One region of the Anaerotruncus sp. 80 genome, then DNA from elsewhere that is predicted to be linked to it. Evidence: riboswitches for the same ligand, from Rfam matches in the RefSeq annotation. Region 1 holds a riboswitch; each other region holds the start of a gene.
What was found. Region 1 has a riboswitch for cobalamin ahead of D1155_RS05925 (hypothetical protein). Riboswitches for the same ligand answer to the same signal wherever they lie in the genome.
Positions count from the first base shown of each region.

Region 1 (4,293 bases):
CTTTTTGCGGATCAGCATGAGCATGAATTTTTCGACCATATTTTTCTCTCACCCTTTTTTCGTTTTCTTCATATCGAATTTGAAGTTTTTCATCATAGAGGTGTCGATACCAGCAGGCATCGAAAATTAACAGTCTTCCTCCTGTTTTCAACACTCGTTTCCATTCCTGATAAGCTCGTTTTGGGTCGTCCAATGTCCAGGTAATATTACGGCATATTACCATATCAAAACTTTCATCGGGAAAGCTTAAATTCTGGCAATCCATGGTCATCAATACAGCACTTTGTCCTTGCCTCTTTACGTTTTCCTTTGCCCTGGCAATCATATTTTCCGTAATATCAATACCAGTTACTTTATGACCTTCTTCACTTAGAATAATAGGGAAAAAACCCGGACCTGTGCCTACATCCAGAATTTTCAGTTTTGCTTTTCTGGGAGCATAGGACAGGATCAGCTCCTTCCATGCTTGTCTTTGAGAACTTTCCAGTTCTTCCTTAATGCCACGGCTGTATACATCCGCTTCTCCTTCCCAGTAATCCTTGATTTCTTCATTTAATCTCATGGTATCTCCTTTCTATTAATACAGTTTGTTTAGTACAAAAAATCACGTAAACGACTTCAAGCTTTTCCGCCACATATCACAGTTTTTTCTCTACAATGTCAAAATGAGCAATTACACTAAAGCTCTCTCTAAGAGACGTGTGCTTCTCTTCTACAAAGTGTTCTCCTTAAACACAAGAACAATAACAATTAGCAAACTCCAGCACTAATGTATCGTACATATTTCTTTTCGCGTTGCGTTTCTGTAATGCTGACTGCATTCTTCCGCATATAATTCCTCCTGCTCTTAATCCGGTAAATAATATCTTAACTGAAATAATACATTTGTCCATGACCCACAAGTTTGAATCAATCGCTTCACAATATACGGTGGAACATCTTTTTTGGTCGGCATTCTTTTAAGTGTTTCACTTAACTGTTGTAAATACTCTAAATCCGCTTTTGCTTCATCGGTAAGGTTTAAAACCCTGTAATAACAGTCATACAAAGTGTTTTTGTGTTTCCTTACCCCCTTTCTGTTGCTCAAGACCAGATCCGTCGATGAAAAGGGAGTGATTCGCATAACAGGTTCAAGACCTATCTGATACAATGCGTTTCTCCAAGAAGAGCAGCGCTCTATCAATTTTTGTCTCATTTCTCTGTCTACTTCGTCATGAAGTGGAGCGCGTCCTCTTTCCATAGATAATTGCTTTATAGTATCCAGCATCTGTCGGTAATCATCTTCCAGGTCGTCAATTCGATACACAGATTGTTGGCTTAATAAACAATCTTGAATCCCCGCAGCTTTTATCACCTGCCCCCATGTTTTCATATATTTTTTTAAATTTTCACATACTTCCGGAAGTTCATGAGGGTGAGGAATTCTCCCTGTCACCATGGCCTGTTTCCGAACAGTCTCCAGTTGTTTTTCTACATATTTTTTTTCTTTTTCAAATTGTTCTAAAGACTTCCCCTTGTTACCCGCAGACGCAGGAAGGCCGGCAGTTCTAAGTGCATATGGCCATTTTTTAAATCTTTGCTTAATATAGTCTTTCCATATCCAGAACACTTCTTTTTGCGAAGGGGATGTTCCTAAGACCTGTGCTCTATTACGCAAAACATTTAAAAGCATCTCGTCTGTTAACTGATCATAGAAAGCCTTACCCGTTTCACTTAAAAGTGAGAATGTTTCACAAGTCTCCGTATCGACCTCTTGTTCCATATTCTCATTATCATAAAATTCCTGCGACATTCTCAAAAGTCTTTGATACATAACATGAAATTTTTCTTCTGTTATCGTCGATTTGTCCATACCTTTCACCTTTTGTTAAAATCTGCTAAAAAAAACGTCTGTTCCGAAAGAACAGACGAAAAACAATGCAATCCTAACGGAAAAAAGAACACGACCTGAGCTGACTTATGCTAAAGCAATCACAGCTATATGTGGCGGAATTTCACCGCTCTAAAGATTAAGAGTACATGTTCCAAGAACAATCCTCATCGCATTTGTTTATTATATCAAATTAAAAAACCCTGTAAAACTCCAAAGTTAAACAGGTTCACACAACAATAAAATTCACAGCACTATCTGTGAAAACTATCCTTTATCTATACCTCCTGAACTCGAAGAGTGTAACGAATAATGCATATGAATGTATCCTGACTTATACATCATCATGGCCTCTTGTCTTCCCGATAAAAATCAGTGACTGAACAACGTTCTCAAAAGGACACTCCGTAATTACAGTAGCGTTCCTGTGTAAGACTCTCACTTACTTCCTGCAGAAAAATTCCGCAAAATTCAAAATGCATTTACATATTCACTTTTATATAAAAATACAACATTTTTCACATTTTGTCAATATAAAGGACTTTTATTTTTCCTGCAAAAATAAACGTAAAAACCAGAATAAACGTTTTTATTATTATATTAAAATATTTATTATATTATAACAAATTATATTTTTTAAATTCTGATTTCAATTTTATATATAGAGTATTCTAATAATAAAAAATGTCTTCCTTCTATAGCAGACTTCCGCCAATCATAGGATAAGTAATTTCAAAAAAAACGCATCGTTTATCACAAACATACTCGGAAAATACACGATCTGCCAATACAACATCTTTATCCCCCATCAGTCTCTCAAGTTCATGCAGTTCTGAAAAATAAAATATCTCCTCCATTAAGAAAGTTTCGTAAAATTCTCTGGTTTCCATGTCGGGTGCATACAACCCCAATTCTACTGATATACCCTGTTTTTCATAGTACTTCTTCAATCTGCTCCCCAATAGTGCCTCTGTCATAATCAGCATTTTTGCACCTTTTTTTATCTTAGGAAATACTTCCTCTGATACGGGGTGCAGTTCCTGATATATCGGAATATGCCATTTCTGACACCATGTTTCAGCCAAACAGCTGCCTTCCAGATTCCACGGCCAAAGGGAACAAATCTCAGGGAGCGTATCAAGCTCCCATAACTGAAACAGATGTACGCAATCAAACCCTTGTTTTTTTATCTGCTCTACTGCTCTTGTATAATATTGCCGGCAGGCAGTGCCAAGAGGGTAATGTCCAAGAATAAGAATTGTATGACCGCCCGGCTGCAGACGGTGTTTCTCTGCAAATCGTTCTCCCATTATCTTTAAAGCTTCTGCCGCCGCTTTTACGCCATAATGGAAACCATCTGTATAAAAGATCTCCCTTTGATTGTGTCGTAAAAACAATGTCTGTTCTATGCCGCTCATCTTTGTTACAGACCCAAACAGGCAGCAAAGCATTTTTTCTGAAGGAAAGTTCTCATTCAGAAGCTGTTGTAAATGTGAAGAAAAACCGGAACAAACATCCAGGTCATTAAATGAAGTCCGATACATACCATGGCTCTTATGAATCTCTGTTGACAGATCCAGGCAACGGCCACACCCTCCCGGAGTTATTAACAGCTGATCAACAGGAAAGGTTTGTAGCATAGAAAAAACAGCAGCAATATCCGGAGCCATAACAGGCATAATTTCCCCGCCTGTTGGTGACATTTTCTCACTGCTCCCATTATCGGAGATAGTGGGATATGATAAAAGCTCTTTCAGGATACTATCTCTTTCTTCTCTTGGCTTCTTCCTTCGCTTTACCATGGGACCACGCTGCAGAATTCTAACAGGTTTACCTTTCGGATTGTCCGCTTTTCTGAGCACTTCTTCTAAATCCATCCCCGAAATCACTTCCAGACAGGAAACATAAAAAACTATTCCTCTGATATCCTCGGCTGCAGCTGCCATCTCCAGCATAGCTTTGATTTTCTCGCTATTGCCCAAGACATAGTCATTTTCAGTCATCATACAAGGATAAAATCTTTTCAGTGCGCCTTTACGCTGCGCTTCCAGATACAAACTTCGCAGACATATGAGAGAACCGGCTGCTACTAAAGCTATGCCTTCTGTTTCAAGAATTGGTGCAGCCACACTTTCTTCCAGCCCTGAGAAATCCAGACTCTGTATGGCACAAGTCATTTCTTCACCTCCGACTTTAAATGAATTCGCTTTCGAAAAAGTTCCAATTCTTCTTTTTTTACTGGTTGGGGCAAGAAGTGCTCCCCATTTTCAATTCTTTCGGCCAAATGAACAAACTGTGCAAAAGCTTTGCTATCTGGCTGAGTTTCTGCTAAAGTTTTTCTGCAAAAGTCTGCGACCTTCAATTCCTTACTTTCTTCAATAACTCCTACAACCGGACATTTCACCAGCTCTGAAAACTCGTTC
Region 1 covers NZ_QWES01000010.1:6,063-10,355, reverse strand. The annotation lists gene D1155_RS05930 (class I SAM-dependent methyltransferase) at 1-562, opposite strand, end outside; gene D1155_RS05925 (hypothetical protein) at 848-1,852, opposite strand; cobalamin riboswitch at 2,173-2,361, opposite strand; gene D1155_RS05920 (nitrogenase component 1) at 2,566-4,047, opposite strand; gene D1155_RS05915 (nitrogenase iron protein NifH) at 4,044-4,293, opposite strand, start outside.

Region 2 (4,293 bases), on a different contig from region 1:
GAGGTTATGGTACAACACTGGGAAACTGCATGAGAAGAATTCTCTTGAGTTCGCTTCCGGGTGCTGCTGTAACTTCTGTAAAAATCGACGGAATACTTCACGAGTTTTCAACGATACCAGGTGTCAAAGAAGACGTAACAGAAATCATCTTAAACTTAAAGAAACTTGCTGTAAGACTGAACGGCGATAATACAAAGCGTGTAATCATCAATGCGGTTGGTCCAAAAGTTGTAACGGCTGCGGACATCATTGGCGATTCCGAAATGGAAATTTTCAATCCTGAGCTGCATATTGCAACACTGGAAGAAAATGCTACACTTGTAATGGAAATCAATCTCGCAAGAGGCAGAGGCTATGTACCTGCTGACCAGAACAAGACAGAAAGCACACCGATTTCAGTGATTCCAGTTGACTCTATCTACACACCTGTTAGAAAAGTCAACTATACAGTAGAGAACACAAGAGTTGGTCAGGTCACTGACTTTGACAGATTGATTCTGGAAATTTGGACAGATGGTTCCATCACGCCGGAAGAAGGCGTATCCATAGGAGCGAAGATTATGCAGGAACACCTGAATCTCTTCATTCAGCTGGATGATTCTACCGACGGTATGGAAATCATGGTTGCAAAAGAAGAAGACCAGAAAGAAAAAGCGCTGGAAATGACAATTGATGAATTGGAACTTTCCGTTCGTTCTTTCAACTGCCTGAAGAGAGCTGCAATCAACACTGTTGAAGAATTAACCGAACGCACCGAAGAGGATATGATGAAGGTTAGAAACCTTGGTAAGAAGTCCCTCGACGAAGTGAAAGCAAAATTAGAAGAATTAGGACTTGGTCTCAAACCAAGCGACGATTAATCATTTGCATAGACAGACAATAACGAAGTGAAAGGAGAATTGATATGCCAGGATATAGAAAACTGGGCAGACCTACTGCTCACAGAAAAGCTATGCTGAGAAATCTGGTAACTGATCTGCTCAGAGAAGGTAGAATTTCTACTACTGACTGCAGAGCTAAGGAAGCTAGAAGAGAAGCAGAAAAGCTGATTACACTTGCAAAGCGCGGCGACCTTCACGCAAGAAGACAGGCGCTGGCATACATCTACGACGAAAGCGTAGTAAGCAAGCTGTTTGATGAAATTGCACCAAAGTATGCTGACAGAAACGGTGGATATACAAGAATTCTGAAGCTGGGACCTAGAAGAGGCGATTGCGCTGAAGTAGTGTTCTTAGAATTAGTATAATCATCAGCTTAAGATAAAACATGAAAACCCTGCATGGTAAGCCCTGCAGGGTTTTATGGTTATACTGTGATTTCTTTAGTAGACTTTGCTGTATTTGAGGTAGTATGAAGACCTTGCAACCTGAAAGCGTATAATTTTGAGAAAAAGTGGCGCAGCAGGGAAAGATTAATATCTATATAATGTAGTAATAAAAAATGATATTGCAAATTTGTTCGGAGAGGGCTATAATACAATTGGAAGAAATTCCAAACAATAATTAAAAACTAAAATAAAAAACAACGTTTTGTGTTCTTTCCATTGGAATCGCACCTTGTTTATCAGGAGATGTCAATGAGAAAGCTAAGAGGGAAGCAGGTGAAAGTCCTGCGCGGACCCGCCACTGTAGTTGGATTGTTTTGATTGAGACTGGAAATAGTCAACCACTGGGGAAACCTGGGAAGGGAGATTGAGACGATAATCCATGAGCCAGGAGACCTGCATGAAATGAGGATTTGCGGCGAGGTAACCGTAAGAATCCATGGTTAAGATACAGTAAATTCGGACTGTAGGCAAATGCCTATAGTCTTTTTTGTTGTAAAAAGCAGGAAGCTGTAGGCGGTAACTAAGACAAGAAAGGAAAAAACACATGAAAGAACAAAAGCAAAACTTGAAGAAAACTCTTGTGCTGCTTCTCAGCTTTCTCATTGTTTTCAGCATGATGCCATCTATGGCATTTGCGGATACAGGTGATGGAACCGAAGCGGAAGCAGAGAAATCCTGTAAGGTAACTATTACTTCACAGGCGAATCAGAAGTTTTTCCATGCGCCGCTGGTGAATACCCAGGTAGATGCGGATCTTGCTGAGACCTACGGCTATGCCGACAGCGTGAAGGATGAAGTTTCTGTATTGGATGCGCTGGTAAAAGCGCATATGGAGAAATATGGAGAAGAATTTACTAAAGAGACAGCAGCTGATAAGCTGGAGATAGACGAGAACGGCAATGTAACCCGTTATTTTGGTGAGAAAACCACAGACAGCGGTGTTATGATCAACAGACAGCTTTGTGAGACGCCGGCAGTCACAGCAATCAAGGAAGGAGACTGTTTGGAATTTTTCCGCTATGCTTCTGCTGAAAAGAAGGATATGTATACAGGGGTTTCCGCTAGCTATGCTACATCAGGAAATAATGGGATACATTGGAAGCCGGTGTATACACTGAGCAGGCTCAGAGACGTTCCTTTCGATATCCATTGCTGGGGATTCAATGTGGCGCAGTTTGGCGCAAAGGAAGAATCTCAGCGGATGCTTAACGGCGTGGGCATGGAAGGACTGCAGCTGGGGGTAATTGACTCTAATGGTGAAGTTGCGCCGGTTGGTGGAGCTGCGGCAAGTAGTAAAGCAGTAGTCAAAAATGTAACTTTAAATCAGACAGAGGATTCCTGCTGGCTAACGGCATATAATCCGAAAGCAGATATTATCATGCCATTCATAAACGTACAATTGCTGAATGCTCCTTCCTTGAAAGTCTTGGAACTTTATAGAAGTGAGGAAGATTTTAGCGAACGTAAAAATCCGCTTACAATGACTCCTGCATTGCAGGATGGCAAAAAAGACGGATATGAAGTGGACATACCGGATTATCTCGGCAATAAAGGCGTATATATCTATAGCAGCTTCTCTTCTGATCCGCAGGCGCCGACCAACGAATTTGCAGGCGAAGCGCTGAATAAAACTGTACGGGGAGAGTCTGGTATGATCTCCGGAAACCGCTCAAAGCTGTATCAAGGATGCTTTCATGTTCGTTATAAGGGAAGCATGGGGATCGTTGCGCAGTACAGTATAAAAGCAAATCTTAATGCTACCCTGAAAGAACTGGCGGTAGAAGGTATAATGGATAAAGCCTTCAATCAGGATGAAACGCAGTATCATACGTATATTGACAAGGATGCGGAAACGACTAAGATTAAAGCAACTGGGTACAATAAGTCATACATGATTAAAGCAAATGGAATAGAAGTTTCAAATGGAGAGGAAAGTGAAATTCCTGTAAAGTGGGATGAATCCGGCCGCATGAATGTAGAAATTACAGTTTCCTCTGACCGCTATGCAGAAACAATCTATCAGATTTGTTATGAAAAAGAGCCTGAAACGGATGTGCCTACCGTTGTAGAACAGCCAAAATCTGCGGATTACATCCAGGGAAATAAAGCGGCAGCGCTGACAGCGAAAGCCAGCGCAAGCGGAGCAGTGCGTTATCAGTGGTACAAGAACAGTATCAATTCTACAGAAGGTGCGACTGCTATTGAAGGAGCACAGGATAGGGAATATACACCATCTACAGAAGAAATCGGTACAACTTACTACTATTGTCAGTTTACCAATGAAAAAAATAAGGAAAATACTGCTATTTCCAATATCATAAAAATTGTAGTTAGTGCTGATCCGACACCAAAAGCGACATTGGAAAATTTTGGTAATGAGTTGGGAGATGATTACTCCTATGCTTTTCATAAAGGTTTTGTGTACGCACCGGGGGCTGAAGCGGAAAAAATTTCCGTTAAGCTTGAAAATCCGGTAGAGGGAGCAGTGTACAGTTATCAATGGTATAGAAATTTCGCCACAGCCGGTGCAGAGTCGAAAACAGGCGGCAGCTTCGGACCGAAAGACGTGACGGAAATTCAGCCGTTTACGGATGCGAAATATGCAGATGATTTAGGTAGTTACTGGTCCTGTGAAATCACATGCACCTTTAAGGGAAAAAAATACGAATCTTATGCGACAACCGGAGAGAAGAATGCGGCAGGAAAAGATATAACGGGTGTTTACGTCTTTATCAAGGTAGACTCTGCGGCAAAACCAGTGTTTACTAAGCAGCCGAAGGGTAACGAATCTTTGAGAGTCGGAGATGCTGCTTCAAAAGGGAGAGTCAGTGTATCCGTAAAGAAAGATGACTATGGAAAATTAACCTATCAGTGGTATGTGAATACAGAGAATAAAAATGAAGGCGGCACACCGATAGAAGGAGCCACTAAGAGTTGGTACAATGCGCCTACGGACAAAGACGGCA
Region 2 covers NZ_QWES01000014.1:25,127-29,419, reverse strand. The annotation lists gene D1155_RS08360 (DNA-directed RNA polymerase subunit alpha) at 1-860, shown strand, start outside; gene rplQ (50S ribosomal protein L17) at 905-1,246, shown strand; cobalamin riboswitch at 1,515-1,743, shown strand; gene D1155_RS08350 (bacterial Ig-like domain-containing protein) at 1,872-4,293, shown strand, end outside.
Region 2: it holds a riboswitch for cobalamin, as region 1 does, so the genes downstream of both, D1155_RS08350 (bacterial Ig-like domain-containing protein) here and D1155_RS05925 (hypothetical protein) in region 1, are expected to answer to the same signal.

Region 3 (4,293 bases), on a different contig from region 1:
AGGAAATCGTAATAAAAACCTAGATTTTGTGGAGGGCCAGATGCACGTGTGCACGGCGCACACCATAGAAGCCCCGGAATTTCCTCCTTCTTTGTCCACGCAATGAAGTCTTCGTAAGGCATTTGCCGATTCAGCGTGACAAAGACGACGTATTTGTCTGCTGGGTTCATGGAGACGGTAAGATAATCGACAGGGTCTGTCAGTTCTGAAAGTGGTTGATCTGTCACATAGGAATCTCTGGTTTCAGAAAGAATTTCGCTCCAGCCGAAGATATTCATATGTGGTCTACGTAGAACATTATTGTTATAAAGGGTTAGTCGCCCTTTTTCAATTTTTCCAGAGATGTCAGAGAAACGTCCGTTGTAGGAGATACTTTGTGGGATATTGATGTCGTAGTTACCGTATCCCCGGTCGGTCACGTTGACTACATCGCGGTAATAGCCAGGCAGCATCAGACTGGTGTAAATTGCCATATCCAATTCTATCTGCTTGGTAGTTCTGTATTCCTCCTCACCGATGATTTTTCCTGGATTGTAATAAAACAGGGATACAATCTGTGGCAGCGCAAACTGGATGAAGAGTATCATAATCAGCGCCATCACCAGTATGATTACGCCCAGCTTTCGGAAGGCTTTTCTAATAGAACGATTGATGACCTTTACAAAATCCTCAGAGTCGGACAATGTTCTTTCTTTCAAAAAATCCTCTGACAGGCTGAGATCAAAGACTTCTTCGACTTCTAAAAGGTAGTCGGTGATGGCCTCCTGACGTTCAATATCGGTGCGAACTTTTTCCGCCTCTTGTTCCGTCAATTCGCCTTTTTTATATAATTCGAGTAGTTCACGATATCTCATTTTTCTTCCTCCATATGGGTTTTCAGTTCTTTTCTGGCTCGTACAGCTGCCATGCGCACAGCTGACGGAGTCATTGCCAGTACAGTGCCTATTTCCTTGTGGGATAGCTGGCCGAAGTACTGCATGATTAAAATTTCCCTTGATCTCGCGGAAAGCCGCTGCAGGTTTTTATAGAGCAGCTTGTACTGTTCCTGCTGCAAAATGATTTCCAGCGGCTCTGCGCTTTTTTTCGCTGCAGGGTCAGTTGTCATGTTCTCATACCTTCCTGCTTTTTTTATTGCATTATAGGTCAGGTTTCTTGCTACCAGGTAAAGCCAGGCACGCATATTGGTATGACCGTCTGGCAGAGCCAGAATGGCTTTTAAAAAAGTTTCCTGCAGCAGATCTTCCGTCGCATGCTTGTCTTTACAGATGGAATAAATATACAGGTATAGCTCTCTCTCGTATTTGCGGTAAAGCTGCTCCAGCACCTTGCTGTCCATGACATTTGCGCACCTCCTTTCGGCAGTATTTTGTTCTCTTTACATATATAACAATTGTGCAGTGGAAATGCAACAAGAAATTGTCTCGTTTTGACCTATTGCCATTTATGTATAGTATATATTTGAAAATATTGTATTGCAAAAAAATAATCACAAGGATATAATGAAATAGGAGTTAGCTTTGCGAAAAGGAAATCCAAAGTCTCTCCAGATTATAATTAAAAACAAAATATAAAGAAACCATTTTGTGTTCTTCCTTGTGCGTACCACAGGGGAGCTAAGAGGGAAGCAAGTGAGAGCCTTGCGCGGACCCGCCACTGTAATTGGATTGTTTTTACCACTGGTGAAGAGCCACCCACTGGGGAGACCTGGGAAGGGAAAGAAAAACGATAATCCATGAGCCAGGAGACCTGCATGAGATGAGGATTCCGCGGCGAGGTAACCGTAAGAATCCAGAGTTTAGATACAGTAAATGCGGACTGTAGGCAAAGAGCCTGCAGTTTTTTTGTGGGCAGAAATGTAGAAAGGAAGAACACATGAAGAAAAACGAAACAGTAAAGAAATTTTCTGCCATTCTTCTAAGTATCGTCATGGTACTTTGCATGATGCCGTCTATGGCATTTGCTGCGGAAGCAGATGTGCAGACAGGAAATGTACAGATTACTGTGCCGGCGGATGCAAAAGTATTTGTTGGCACGAAGGAAAAACACTTCAAGCCGTTTATAGAGCAGGAGACTATTGGTGAAGTGCCGGCTGAGGAAGGGCTGAAGACGGTATCCTATAATCTGCCGGCAAACAAGGATTACAATTTCAGAATCAGTGGGAAAGGCTATGTGACTTATACCGGAAAATTCAAGTCACCGGCAGCGTCCAAAGATCCGTATATCTTAAATGTTTCTGAAAGCGATTTGAAGCCGGAAGGAAAAAACGCTAAAACCGTCGATAAAGCTTCAACTTCAAATAAGAATTACAACATGGCAGACATTTATCTGAACATCAATCCCGCAGGCTATCTGAAGTTGAAGAAAAACGATGAATACCAGATCGTATCTCTGAGAAACTGGGAGGCAGTAGACACCCTTACAAATAATTACTTTATTGAGCCGGACTATCACTATGAGGCTGTCAACTTTGACGGAACACCAAGTGATGTGGTATCCGTATCAGAAAGTGGAAAAGTGACTGCGCAGAAGGAAGGTACTGCAGTGGTACTTGTAACCTATGACGCTTTTAATAATATTTCTGCGGTTGGCGGTCCGTTCTTTGGTGCAATCTGGCCGGAAAATACAGGTGTGTTTGTAGTATCTGTAGGATCATCTGATAGTACGGTCAGTGTCAACGCTAAGGTAAATACCGAGACGAACGCAACCGTCAGCAATGGAAAACTCGCAGGGGATGACTTGGATGCGGAGCTGGATATCATTTACTATCTGACAGAGATGACTGATGCTGCCGGGGAAAAAACAGTTTATGATGATGCTCATGGAAGCTATACATTTACACCGACAGGTGAAGTTGCTTCTGTAGAGGTGGCAAATCCTAATTATGCTGGCGGAAAGCTGAACTATGGTGGGTTTGTGCCAGCTGAAAGAAATGCAGACGGCAGTTATACTGTAAAGTTGGTCGAAGGCAGAAATATTGTGAAGGTCAGCGACGGAACTGCCTGTGATTATCAGGTGGTTTCTGCGAAAGGTGTCAAAGCAGCGGTTACCAACAAGACTACGCCGGGCAAGGCGTTAGTGGCAGGCGACCAGTTTGCAATCAGTTTCGATACATTGTATCATCCTGTCAATAAGCTAGCGGGAATTTATAATATGTCAGCAGCGGTAATCTATCAGACTGTAGAAGGAATGGAAGGTAAAACCGTTGGAGGAACCGCAGCACAGTACAATTTTGCAGCTAATGCCAAAGCGCAGACTATGGAAAATCAGGTTAGCATTACAAAGACTACGTTCTTTGGCAGCACTAACTATAGCCTGAAAAAGGGCGATGCAGCAGCTATTCCGGCGGATTATACAAAAGACACACTGACTGTATCCCAAGGGGGTCTTTTCACTTTTGGATTTGGAAGCAGTTACGGCGCACACAGAGAAATTACCTATGAAGTAGGCGCTTCTCCAAACTTTACCGCAGTCAGTCAGACAGCATATTTTGGAATTTTGCCGGATATTACCTTGCAGGTCGAAAAAGCTGACGCTGCCGGCGACATCGAAATCGTTGAAGTGGTTACGCAGCCGAAAAAAACAGCATACTTTGAGGGCGAGTCCTTTGATGGGGAAGGTATGAGTCTGAAAGTCACTTATGCAGACGGCACAGAGAGAACTGTAACAGGCGGTTACAGCGTGACGCCTTCTGTTATGGAGAAGGGTACACAGAAAGTAATGGTCAGCCTGGGAGGAAAAATCGTAGAAGTACCGGTAACTGTAACACCTTTGGAAGTGACAAAGATTGAAATTACAAAAGCGCCTTCAAAGACGGCGTATATCGCAGGAGAATATTTTAACCCGTCTGGTATGGTTGTAAGTGCAGTATATAACAGTGGAAAGAAAGAAGAAATTACAGACTATACTTATGAAGCTGCACCTCTTACAAAAGATGTAACCGGTGTGACAATTTCTTATCAGGAAAAGACTGTGGAACAGCAGATTACTGTAGCTGAACAGCAAATTTCTGCGCCTGAGGATAACAAGATAAAAGTCACCTTTACTCTGCTCGGTGATGAGAAGCACGGCGAGGACGGCGTTTCACATACTTATAAAAAGGGTACAATCGACCGGGAATGGATTTCTGCTATGGAAGTGACTGTGGATAAGGACGCAACGGTTCTGGATGTGATTGAAAAAGCCTTGAGTATCAAGGGAATGGGATTTTCCAACAGCACCGGCAACTACATCAGTGCCATCAACGGTCTTGCCGAGTTTGACAACGGACCGAACTCTGGCTGGATGTATACGGTT
Region 3 covers NZ_QWES01000030.1:6,644-10,936, forward strand. The annotation lists gene D1155_RS13375 (anti sigma factor C-terminal domain-containing protein) at 1-854, opposite strand, end outside; gene D1155_RS13380 (RNA polymerase sigma factor) at 851-1,336, opposite strand; cobalamin riboswitch at 1,567-1,769, shown strand; gene D1155_RS13385 (DUF4430 domain-containing protein) at 1,873-4,293, shown strand, end outside.
Region 3: it holds a riboswitch for cobalamin, as region 1 does, so the genes downstream of both, D1155_RS13385 (DUF4430 domain-containing protein) here and D1155_RS05925 (hypothetical protein) in region 1, are expected to answer to the same signal.